One region of the Xanthomonas sp. 60 genome, then DNA from elsewhere that is predicted to be linked to it. Evidence: predicted binding sites of a transcription regulator. Region 1 holds the regulator's gene; the other holds the start of a gene.
What was found. The regulator HrcA, encoded in region 1, represses chaperone genes, less so after heat shock. The targets are predictions, from matches to a motif close to TTNGCACTCNNNNNNNNNGAGTGCNAA.
Positions count from the first base shown of each region.

Region 2: FHY09_RS09490 (co-chaperone GroES) is a predicted target of HrcA. The motif match lies at 2,460-2,486, and genes of this name have one in related genera.

Region 1 is NZ_JAASQW010000004.1:258,927-264,387, forward strand. Features, by position in the region: gene FHY09_RS10945 (RnfH family protein) at 1-250, shown strand, start outside; gene FHY09_RS10950 (outer membrane protein assembly factor BamE domain-containing protein) at 326-718, opposite strand; gene fur (ferric iron uptake transcriptional regulator) at 822-1,226, shown strand; gene recN (DNA repair protein RecN) at 1,285-2,946, opposite strand; gene hrcA (heat-inducible transcriptional repressor HrcA) at 3,060-4,124, shown strand; gene grpE (nucleotide exchange factor GrpE) at 4,188-4,697, shown strand; gene dnaK (molecular chaperone DnaK) at 4,845-5,461, shown strand, end outside.
Region 2 is NZ_JAASQW010000003.1:576,709-582,169, reverse strand. Features, by position in the region: gene FHY09_RS09500 (3-deoxy-7-phosphoheptulonate synthase) at 1-52, opposite strand, end outside; gene groL (chaperonin GroEL) at 385-2,034, opposite strand; gene FHY09_RS09490 (co-chaperone GroES) at 2,123-2,413, opposite strand; gene FHY09_RS09485 (endonuclease) at 2,726-4,516, shown strand; gene cutA (divalent-cation tolerance protein CutA) at 4,588-4,926, shown strand; gene FHY09_RS09475 (protein-disulfide reductase DsbD domain-containing protein) at 4,926-5,461, shown strand, end outside.

The sequences.
Region 1 (5,461 bases):
CGATGTGGTGCTTGCCTGGCCGGAGCGGGTGATCCAGCGGACGCTGGAGCTGGCCGAAGACGCCACCGTGGCCGACGCGCTGCGCGTGGCCGCGATCGAGGAGGCGATCCTGTGCCCGGCCATCGCAGTGCATGGCGTCCTGGCGCAGCCTGCCCAGCAGCTGCAGCACGGGGACCGCATCGAACTGCTGCGGCCGTTGCTGGCCGATCCGAAGGACAATCGCCGCCGCCGCGCCCGGGCCGCCAGATAGCAGTGTGCCGGCCATGCGGCCGGCACCTGTGGGGACGGGCGTCCCCTCCCGTACGCTGGAGACCGACCGTGCGCCTCAGCGTCCGCGCTTCTTCTTGTCCTTCGGCAGGTTGCGGCCGAACTGGCGGACGGTCTCCCGGGCCAGGGTGGCATCCTGCGAGGGGAAGTAGTCGCCATCCCAGCGGCTGACCACGTCGTTGTCAAAGTACACGGTGAAGTTCTTCACCTCGGTCCGCCCCAGGCGGTTGACCCGCTGGCTCGCCGTGTAGTCCCAGCGCTGGGCGTGGAACGGATCGGCGATGGACGGGGTGCCGAGCAGCTCGGTGACCTGTTGCTTGCTCTGTCCAGCCTGGAGCTTGGACACGGCATCTTCCCGGATCAGATTTCCCTGATAGATGGGTTGCTTGTAGATGATGCCGCAGCCCGTGGTGGACAGGGCAACGGCGGCGACCAGCAGGAGATTGCGCATCGGGAATGGCGGTTGGTGAAAACGAACCGATGATACACTCCCGGCGTGCCACCGCGACCCAATCCGAGGCAGCTGGCGCTAAATCGCCAATGAACGGAGACCTATGGAAACCCACGACCTGCGCAAAGTCGGCCTGAAGGTGACGCATCCGCGGATGCGGATCCTCGCCCTGCTCGAGCGCACTCCCCAGCACCACATGACCGCCGAAGACATCTACCGCCAGCTGCTGGAGCACGGTGATGAGATCGGCCTGGCCACGGTGTACCGGGTGCTGACCCAGTTCGAGGCCGCGGGGCTGGTGCTCAAGCACAACTTCGAGGGCGGCCAGGCCGTGTACGAACTTGACCGCGGTGGCCACCATGACCACATGGTGGACGTGGACTCCGGCAACGTGATCGAGTTCGAGAGCGCGGAGATCGAAGAACTGCAGCGCAAGATCGCCGCCGAGCATGGCTACGATCTGGAAGAGCACTCGCTCGTGCTCTACGTGCGCAAGAAGCGTCGCTGACGGGCGTTGCCTGACAGCCGGGCGCTGCCCGGCTGTTTCCATTCCCCTCAGCGCCCGCTCAGCCGGCCAGCAGTCTGCGCGCGGCCGCCCGGGCTTCCTTGCTGACCTCCACGCCGCCCAGCATCCGCGCCAGTTCTTCCTCGCGGGCCCGCGTATCCAGCTTTTCCACCGCACTCTGGGTCATGCCGTCCACCGGCGCCTTGCTGACGCGGTAATGCGCATGGCCCTTGGAAGCCACCTGCGGCAGATGGGTCACGCACAGCACCTGGCGCTTCTCGCCGAGCGCGCGCAGTTTCTGCCCCACGATATCCGCCACGGCCCCGCCGATGCCCGAATCGACCTCGTCGAAGACCATCGTCGGCACGGCGTCCAGATCCAGCGCGGCGACCTCGATGGCCAGCGAGATGCGTGACAGTTCACCGCCGGAGGCCACCTTGCGCAGCGCACGGGGCGGCTGGCCGGCGTTGGCGGCCACCAGGAACTCCACCCGTTCGGCGCCCTGCGGGTCCGGTTTCGCCGCGTCCTGCGGCTCCAGCTGGATCAGGAACTGGCCACCGCCCATGCCCAGCTCGGCGATGAGCTCGGTGGTGGTGGTGGAAAGTTCGGCGGCGGCCCGCTGACGGCTGTCGGTGAGCTTGCTGGCCACCTCGCGCCACGCCTGCACGGCCTTTTCCATCTCCCCGGCGAGCTTCTGCAGGCGCACATCGGCACCTCGCAGCTGCTCGACTTCCGCCTGCATGCGATCGCGCTGCAGGCCGAGTTCTTCCATCGGCACGCGGTGCTTGCGCGCCAGGTCGTGCAGCCGGCCCAGCCGGCGCTCGTTCTCCTCGAACTGCTCCGGGTCGGCGTCCAGGTCGTCGTGTACGCGGTCCAGCAGCACCAGGGCTTCCTGCAGCTGGATGCTGGCACTGTCGATCAGGGCATCCACCTCGCCCAGGCGCGGGTCATGCTCGACCATCCGGCCGAGGTCGCCGCGGACCTGCTGCAGCAGCTCCAGCGCCGAGGGCCCCTCGTCACCGCTGATGCGCGAGGTGGTGGTCTCGCAGGTGGCCAGCAGGGCGCTGGCGTGCGCCTGCCGGCGGTGGCTGGCGCCCAGGGCGATGATCGAGTCGGCGTCCAGGTCCTCGCGCTCCAGTTCGCGCAGCTGATGCTCCAGGAACCCGATGCGGTCGCTGACATCCCCTTGCTGGGAGAGCGTCTCGGCCTCGTCCACCAGCGCCTGCCAGGTCGCGGCGGCCTGCCGCACCAGGCGCCGCGGCTCGGCGTTGTCGGCGTAGGCGTCCAGCAGGGCCAGCTGCGAAGGGCGAGCCAGCAGCGCCTGCTGTTCATGCTGGCCGTGGATCTCCACCAGAAAGGCGGCCAGCTCGGTCAGCTGGGACAGCGTGACCGGGCGGCCGTTGATCCAGGCGCGCGAACCGCCATCGGCGCGGATGATCCGGCGCAGCTGGCAGTGGTCCTCGTCGTCGAGTTCATTTTCGGCCAGCCAGCGCCGGGCGCCGGCCTGGGCATCGAGCGCGAACTCGGCTGACAGCTCGGCGCGCGCAGCGCCGTGGCGGACCACGCCGCTGTCGGCGCGCAGGCCGGACAGGAAGCCCAGCGCGTCCACCATCAGCGATTTACCGGCACCGGTTTCACCCGATACCACGGTCATGCCGGGGCCGAATTCCAGTTCGGTGGCGCGTACTACGGCGAAATCCTTGATGGATAGATGTCTGAGCATGGGTTGCAGTCTCTGGAGCCGCGCAAAGCTAGCATGCAGGGCAGGTCGGTCCAATGACTTGCCAAGCCGGGGAGGGGGCATTATGTAGTGGCTGAGTCTCACCGGCTGATCCGATGGCGCGTTCCCATGACCACCTTGCTCCCCGTTCGCGGCACCTGCTGCGGACCCTGATCGCCCGCCACATCCAGGATGGCGAGCCGGTCGGGTCGCAGACGCTTGCGCGCACCGCCGGGCTGGATGTCAGCGCAGCGACCATCCGCAATATTCTGGGCGACCTGGAAGACCTGGGTCTGCTCAGCTCGCCGCATGCCTCGGCCGGGCGCATTCCCACCGCCCATGGCTACCGCGTGTTTGTCGACAGCCTGGTGCAGATGCAGCCGCCCGGTGAGCAGGAAATGGGCCGGCTGCGCAGCGAGCTGGCCAGTGGCGCAGGCACGCAGGCCCTGTTGGGCAGTGCATCAGAGCTGCTCTCGGCCATGAGCCATTTCGTCGGCGTGGTGAGCGCGCCGCGGCGCGAGCAGTTCGCGTTCCGGCAGATCGATTTCGTGGCGCTCGATGCCCGGCGCGTGCTCGCGATCGTGGTCTTCGCCGACAACGAGGTGCAGAACCGGGTGATCGAAAGCCGCCGCGCGTGGGAGCCGGCCGAGCTGGAGCGGGTCGCCAATCATCTCAATACGCACTTTGCCGGGCTGCCGCTTGCGCAGATCCGGCACCGCCTGCTGCACGAACTGCACGACGCCCGCAATGAAATGGAGCAGCTGCTGGCGCACAGCATCACCCTGGCCGAAGAAGCCTTCGCGCCACCGGCCGACGACATGCTGGTGGCCGGGCAGACGCGGCTGATGGGGGTGCAGGACCTCTCCGACCTGGAGCGCCTGCGCGAACTGTTCGAGCTGTTCGCCAGCAAGCGCGAGATCCTGCAGCTGCTGGAGCGGACCCAGCAGGCGCCGGGCGTGCGCATCTTCATCGGCGAGGAGACCGGGGTGGTATCGCTGGAGGGCGTGTCCCTGGTGACCGCGCCCTACGTGGCCGATGGCCAGGTGCTGGGCGTGCTGGGGGTGATCGGGCCGCGGCGCATGGCCTACGACCGGCTGATCCCGCTGGTTCAGGCCACCGCCGAGGTGCTTGGTGAGGCTTTTTCACCCACCGGACGTCGTCCGGGGCACCCTGGCGCTTGAAACGCAGCATCCCGCCCACACTAGGGGGGATGGAGGCGGGGAGTCACCGCCAGGGAAACGCACATGAACCAAGATCAGCACGATATCGAATCCTCCCCGTCGGCCGCCGAAGCCGACTCGACCCATCACGACCTGCTGGAGCAGCTGCGTGGCGAGCTGGAGCAGGTCAAGGCCGATGCACTGCGTGAGCGCGCCGACCTGGAGAACCAGCGCAAGCGCATGGTCCGCGACGTGGACCAGGCGCGCCGCTTCGCCAACGAGAAGCTTCTCGGCGAGCTGCTGCCGGTGTTCGACAGCCTGGATGCCGGGCTGAAGGCCGCCGGCGAGCAGGCCAGCCCACTCCGTGACGGCCTGGACCTGACCTACAAGCAGCTGCTCAAGGTCGCCGGCGACAACGGCCTGACCCTGCTGGACCCGACCGGCCAGCCGTTCAATCCGGAGCACCACCAGGCGATCAGCCAGGTCCCGGCCGAGGGCGTGGCCCCGGGCAGCGTGGTCACCGTCTTCCAGAAGGGCTACCTGCTCAACGATCGGCTGCTGCGGCCGGCGCTGGTGGTCGTGGCCGCGGACTGAGTCACGCGCCGCCCGGTCCGGGCGGGCGCGGCCCGATCGCTGAAACGATTCATCGGGATGGCTTGAATGTTCCACGAGCCTCCCCCACATCCCATTCATACACCGGCCTGTGGGCCGGATTCACCGGATAATCTTCAGGAGTTCCCCATGGGCAAGATCATTGGTATCGACCTCGGCACCACCAACTCGTGCGTGGCGATCATGGACGGCGGCAAGGCCCGCGTCATTGAAAACTCGGAAGGCGACCGCACCACGCCCTCCATCGTCGCCTACACCAAGGACGGCGAAGTGCTGGTCGGCGCCTCGGCCAAGCGCCAGGCGGTGACCAACCCCAAGAACACCTTCTACGCCGTCAAGCGCCTGATCGGCCGCAAGTTCTCCGACGGCGAAGTGCAGAAGGACATCGCCCACGTGCCGTACAGCATCCTGGCGCACGACAATGGCGATGCCTGGGTGGCCACCAGCGATGCCAAGCGCATGGCGCCGCAGGAAATCTCCGCCAAGGTGCTGGAGAAGATGAAGAAGACCGCCGAGGATTACCTCGGTGAGAAGGTGACCGAAGCGGTCATCACCGTGCCGGCCTACTTCAACGACAGCCAGCGCCAGGCGACCAAGGACGCCGGCCGCATCGCCGGCCTGGACGTCAAGCGCATCATCAACGAGCCGACCGCCGCGGCCCTGGCCTATGGCCTGGACAAGGGTGACAACAAGGATCGCAAGATCGTGGTGTACGACCTGGGCGGCGGTACCTTCGACGTCTCGGT
Region 2 (5,461 bases), on a different contig from region 1:
AGGTGAGCGGTTCGATCTTGCGGATGCGCAGGTCGTCGGTGAAGGGGGGCATGGCGGGGGATCTCCAGAGGTGGGGGTCCCAGCGCGGCGGCATCAAAAAAGCCGCCAGGTGCGCTGGCGGCTTTCGGGAATGCGTCTGAAAACGTTCTTCAGGGTGAATGCAGTCCTTCCTCCGCCTGGGGCTTCGGAAAGTAATACCAGACGTAAAAGCTGGCGCGGGCTGCGTTCATGGGATGCAGTGATAACACAGCACCCGCGGCGCTGCCAACTGTTGCATCGGCAACTGCGCGCCCGACCGCGACCACCCTGCACGCGTCCAACGAAAAACCCCGCCGTTTCCGGCGGGGTCTTCCGATCATGCAGCAACGGCAGGATGCGTTGGACTTAGAAGTCCATGCCGCCCATGCCACCCATGCCGCCCATGCCACCGGCGCCGCCCATGGCGGGCTCTTCCTTCTTCGGCGCCTCGGCCACCATCGCTTCGGTGGTGATCATCAGGCCAGCGATCGAAGCGGCGTTCTGCAGCGCCGAACGCGTCACCTTGGTCGGATCCAGGATGCCGAACTCGACCATGTCGCCGAACTCGCCGTTGCCGGCGTTGTAGCCGAAGTTGCCGGTCCCTTCCTTCACCTTGTTCAGGATCACCGACGGCTCTTCACCGGCGTTGGCGACGATTTCGCGCAGCGGGGCTTCCATGGCGCGCAGGGCGATCTGGATGCCGTGGGTCTGGTCTTCGTTGGCGCCCTTCAGCTCGCCAACAGCCACCAGCGCACGCACCAGGGCAACGCCGCCGCCCGGGACCACGCCTTCTTCGACGGCTGCGCGGGTAGCGTGCAGGGCGTCTTCAACGCGGGCCTTCTTTTCCTTCATCTCGATTTCGGTCGACGCGCCGACCTTGATCACCGCAACGCCGCCGGCCAGCTTGGCCACGCGCTCCTGCAGCTTCTCGCGGTCGTAGTCGGAGGAGGTGTCCTCGATCTGGGTCTTGATCTGGGCAACGCGTGCCTGGATTGCCGCAGCATCACCGGCACCGTCGATGATGATGGTGTTTTCCTTGGAGACCTGCACCTTCTTGGCGCGGCCCAGGTCGTTGATCGTCGCCTTCTCCAGCGACAGACCCACTTCCTCGGAGATCACGGTGCCGCCGGTCAGCACGGCCATGTCTTCCAGCATCGCCTTGCGACGGTCGCCGAAGCCCGGCGCCTTGACGGCCACGACCTTGACGATGCCACGGATGGTGTTGACCACCAGGGTCGCCAGCGCTTCGCCTTCGACTTCTTCCGCGACGATCAGCAGCGGCTTGCCGGCCTTGGCCACGCCTTCCAGCACGGGCAGCAGGTCGCGCACGTTGGAGATCTTCTTGTCGTGCAGCAGGATGAACGGGTCATCCAGGTCGGCGGTCTGCGCCTGCTGGTTGTTGACGAAGTACGGGGACAGGTAGCCGCGGTCGAACTGCATGCCTTCCACGACGTCCAGTTCGTTGTCCAGGCCCGAGCCTTCCTCAACGGTGATCACGCCTTCCTTGCCGACCTTCTTCATCGCTTCGGCGATGATGTTGCCGATCGACTCGTCGGAGTTGGCCGAGATCGTACCGACCTGGGCGATGGCCTTGTCGTCGGCGGTGGGCTTGGAGATGTTCTTCAGCTCGGCGACGGCGGCCTTGACGGCCTGGTCGATACCGCGCTTGAGGTCCATCGGGTTCATGCCGGCTGCGACAGCCTTGGCGCCTTCGCGGATCAGGGCCTGGGCCAGCACGGTGGCGGTGGTGGTGCCGTCACCGGCGTCATCATTGGTGCGGGAAGCGACTTCCTTCACCATCTGCGCGCCCATGTTCTCGAACTTGTCGGACAGTTCGATTTCCTTGGCGACGGACACGCCGTCCTTGGTGATGGTCGGGGCACCGAAGCTCTTCTCGAGCACGACGTTGCGGCCCTTCGGACCCAGGGTGGACTTCACGGCGTTGGCGAGCACGTTGACGCCGCGCACCATGCGGGCGCGGGCATCTTCACCGAAACGAATATCTTTGGCAGCCATTGCGATTACCTCATTGGTTGCGCCGGACGCGGTCCGGCGGCTTGTGTTTTAACGGGATCTACGATGAAACAGGTCGCGCGGACGCAGCTCAGCCGATGACGGCGAGCACGTCGTCTTCGCGCAGGACCTTGTATTCCACGCCGCCTTCCTTGTAGCTGCTGCCGGCGTACTGGCCATAGATGACCTTGTCACCGACCTTCAGCGAGGGCGCGCGCACGCTGCCGTTGTCCAGCGCCTTGCCCGGGCCGACGGCCACGACTTCGCCCTTGGTGGACTTTTCCTTGGCGGAATCCGGAATCAGGATGCCGCCGGCGGAGACTTCCTCGGCTTCGATCGGCTTGACGACTACGCGGTCATGCAGCGGCTTCAAGTTGCTCATGTGAGACCTCTCAAGTTGTTGATTGTGCTGAAAAAGTCCGGCGATTTTAGCAGTCGAACCAGGCGACTGCCAGAATCGCGCGTGAAAAAACCCGACGGATCGGGACAGACCAAGAGATGGAGCCCTGGGCGGAGGTTTCAAGGGCTGCCGAGCAAAAATTTTCCGGCGGGTCGCAGGGAGGCGCCCCCCCCCCCTGCACACCACACGGGGTCTGTGGCGGAGCGGTGCCCGTGGAATGGCTGATTCCGCCAATCTGTAACGCAAACGCCTTACAGTCGCGGCGGGGGGACCATCCAACAAGGGAGTTGTTCGATGCGAGTGCTGTCACCGCTTGCCGTTGCGTGCCTGTTGGCACTGACGGCCACGTCGGCGCGGGCCGATGTATTCATCAACGAGTTGCATTACGACGACAGCACGCCGGCCGGCGATGTCGGCGAAGCGATCGAGGTCGTGGCGACCGCCGGCGAAGACCTCTCCGGCTACCGGCTCCATCTCTACAACGGCAGCACGCCTTCAGCGGCCACGGTCTATGCCAACACGGCCGTGCCTGCCGGAACCGCGGCCGGTTGCGGCAGTGCCAGCATCGCCGTGGTCAGCTACCCCAGCAACGGCCTGCAGAACGGCCCCAACGATGGCGTCGCGCTGGTCGATGCGGCCGGCCGGGTCGTGCAGTTCCTGAGTTACGAAGGCACGCTCACCGCGGCGGGCGGACCGGCGGCGGGCATGACCAGCCAGAACATTCCGGTCGCCGAAAGCAACAGCACCGCTCCCGGCACCTCCCTGCAGCTGACCGGCAGCGGCAGCCAGTACGCGCATTTCACCTGGGCACCGTCGGCTGCGCAGACCTTCGGTGGCTGCAACGCGGGCCAGTCCTTCATCGGCAGCCCGGGGACCGGCGGCCCCAACACGCCGCCGTCGGTCAGCACCACGGTGCCGGCGCAGGGCAGCAGCACCTTCCCTGCGGCGGGTGATCTGGAGGTGGTGTTCAGCGAGAACGTCACCCTGGCCAGCGGCGCCTTCGCCCTCACCTGTGGCCGTTCCGGCAGTGTGTCGTTGAGCCACCCCGGCAGCGGGCGCACGGTGAAGGTTTCCACCAGCACCGCCCTGGTGGCCGGTGAGGCCTGCCGCTTCGATATCCGCGCCAGCCGCATCAGCGACGACCAGGGCGCACGCCCGGCCGCCGATTCGCGCATCGCGTTCACGGTCGCCAGCACCACGACCCCCGATCCGGGCAATCCCGGCAATCCCGGCGCCTATTACCGGCGCGTCAACACCTCCAGCCCCGGCCAGCTGCGCTGTTCGCTGCATGAAACCATCAAGGGCCACACGGTGTATCCGTACAGCGGCTCGGGCACGAACACGTGGACGATCCTGGAGATCGCCGACGAGGATCCGAACAACCCCAACCGCATCCTGGATGCGTACCGCAACCGCAGCTATGCGAAGGTGACCGACCGCGCCGGCACCGGCGGGGGCCTGACGTACAACCGCGAACACACCTGGCCGAACTCGCTGGGCTTCCCCAGCACCTCCGGTGACAAGGGACTGCCGTACGCGCCCTACACCGACACCCACATGCTCTATCTCACCGATGCGCAGTGGAATGCCGATCGCGGAAACAAGCCCTTCGCCCGATGCGACGGCAACTGCGGCGAGCGCGCCACCGAAGCGAACAACGGCCAGGGGGGCGGTAGCGGCGGCTACCCGGGCAACAGCAACTGGGTGCGCACACCGGACGGCAGCCAGGGCACTTTCGAGGTGTGGGGCAAGCGCAAGGGCGACATCGCGCGCGCGGTGATGTACATGGCCATCCGCTATGAAGGCGGGCAGGATGCCGCAACCGGCCAATCCGAGCCCGATCTGGAGCTTACCGATGACCGCAGCCGGATCGTGCGCACCACCAGCTCACCGGCCTACATGGGGCTGCTGTCCACGCTGATGGACTGGCACCTGGCCGATCCGCCGACGGACGCCGAACGTGCCCGCAACGAGGTGATCTACAGCTTCCAGGGCAACCGCAATCCGTTCATCGACCACCCGGAATGGGCCTCGCCCGCACTGTTCACTTCGTCGCGTCCGGCCAGCTGCCAGTTGGCCAACTGACCCACTTTTGAGACGTGTCCTATGCCCCGGTCCGGTCTGCGGACCGGACCGGGGCTCTATACTCGGCGGTGATGTCCACCCCCGATGCCATCCTGCTGATTTTCACCACCTGTCCGGACGCCGCGAGCGCCGAGCGCATCACCCATGCCCTGGTCGACGAGCGCCTTGCGGCCTGTGTCACGCGCCTGCCCGGCGCCCGCTCCACCTACCGCTGGCAAGGCCAGGTGATTTCGGACGACGAACTGCAGCTGGTGGTCAAGACCACCGCGAGCCGCCTCGATGCGGCCATGGGGCGGCTGATCGAACTGCACCCGTATGAACTTCCGGAATGCGTGGCGGTCCAAGCGCGGTCCGGCATGCCGGCCTATCTTGACTGGATCCGGGCGCAGACCCGGGAGGAACCCTGCTGATGATTCCAGGACTGCTGGCGCGGCTGCGCCATTGCCTGCCGCTGTGTGCGCTGCTGCTTTTCTCCCTGCCTGCCTGGGCAGTGAGCGAGAAGGACCTGCTGCCGGTGGACGAGGCCTTCGCGCTGACGGCCAGCGCGGTGGAGCGCGACCAGATCCAGCTGCGGTGGAAGATCGCGCCGGGCTACTACCTCTACCGACACCGCACCAGCGTCAAGGCCGATCCGGTGTTCAACGCCGGTACGCTGCAGCTGCCTGCGGGCGATGCGCACCACGATGATTTCTTCGGCGAGGTGGAAACCTACCGCCAGCAGCTGGTCGGGACCCTGCCCGGCACGCCGGACAGCGGCGCGTCCACGGTCAGCGTGGAAGTCCGTTTCCAGGGCTGTGCCGATGCCGGCGTGTGCTACCCACCGCAGAAGCGTGTGCTGCAGGTGCGCCTGCCGGGGGGAGCGGGCACCGCCTCGCCCGGCCTGCCCGCGCGTGGGCCCGCTGCCGGTCCGGGCAACCCGCTGGCAGCAGCGGCCAACGCAGGCGG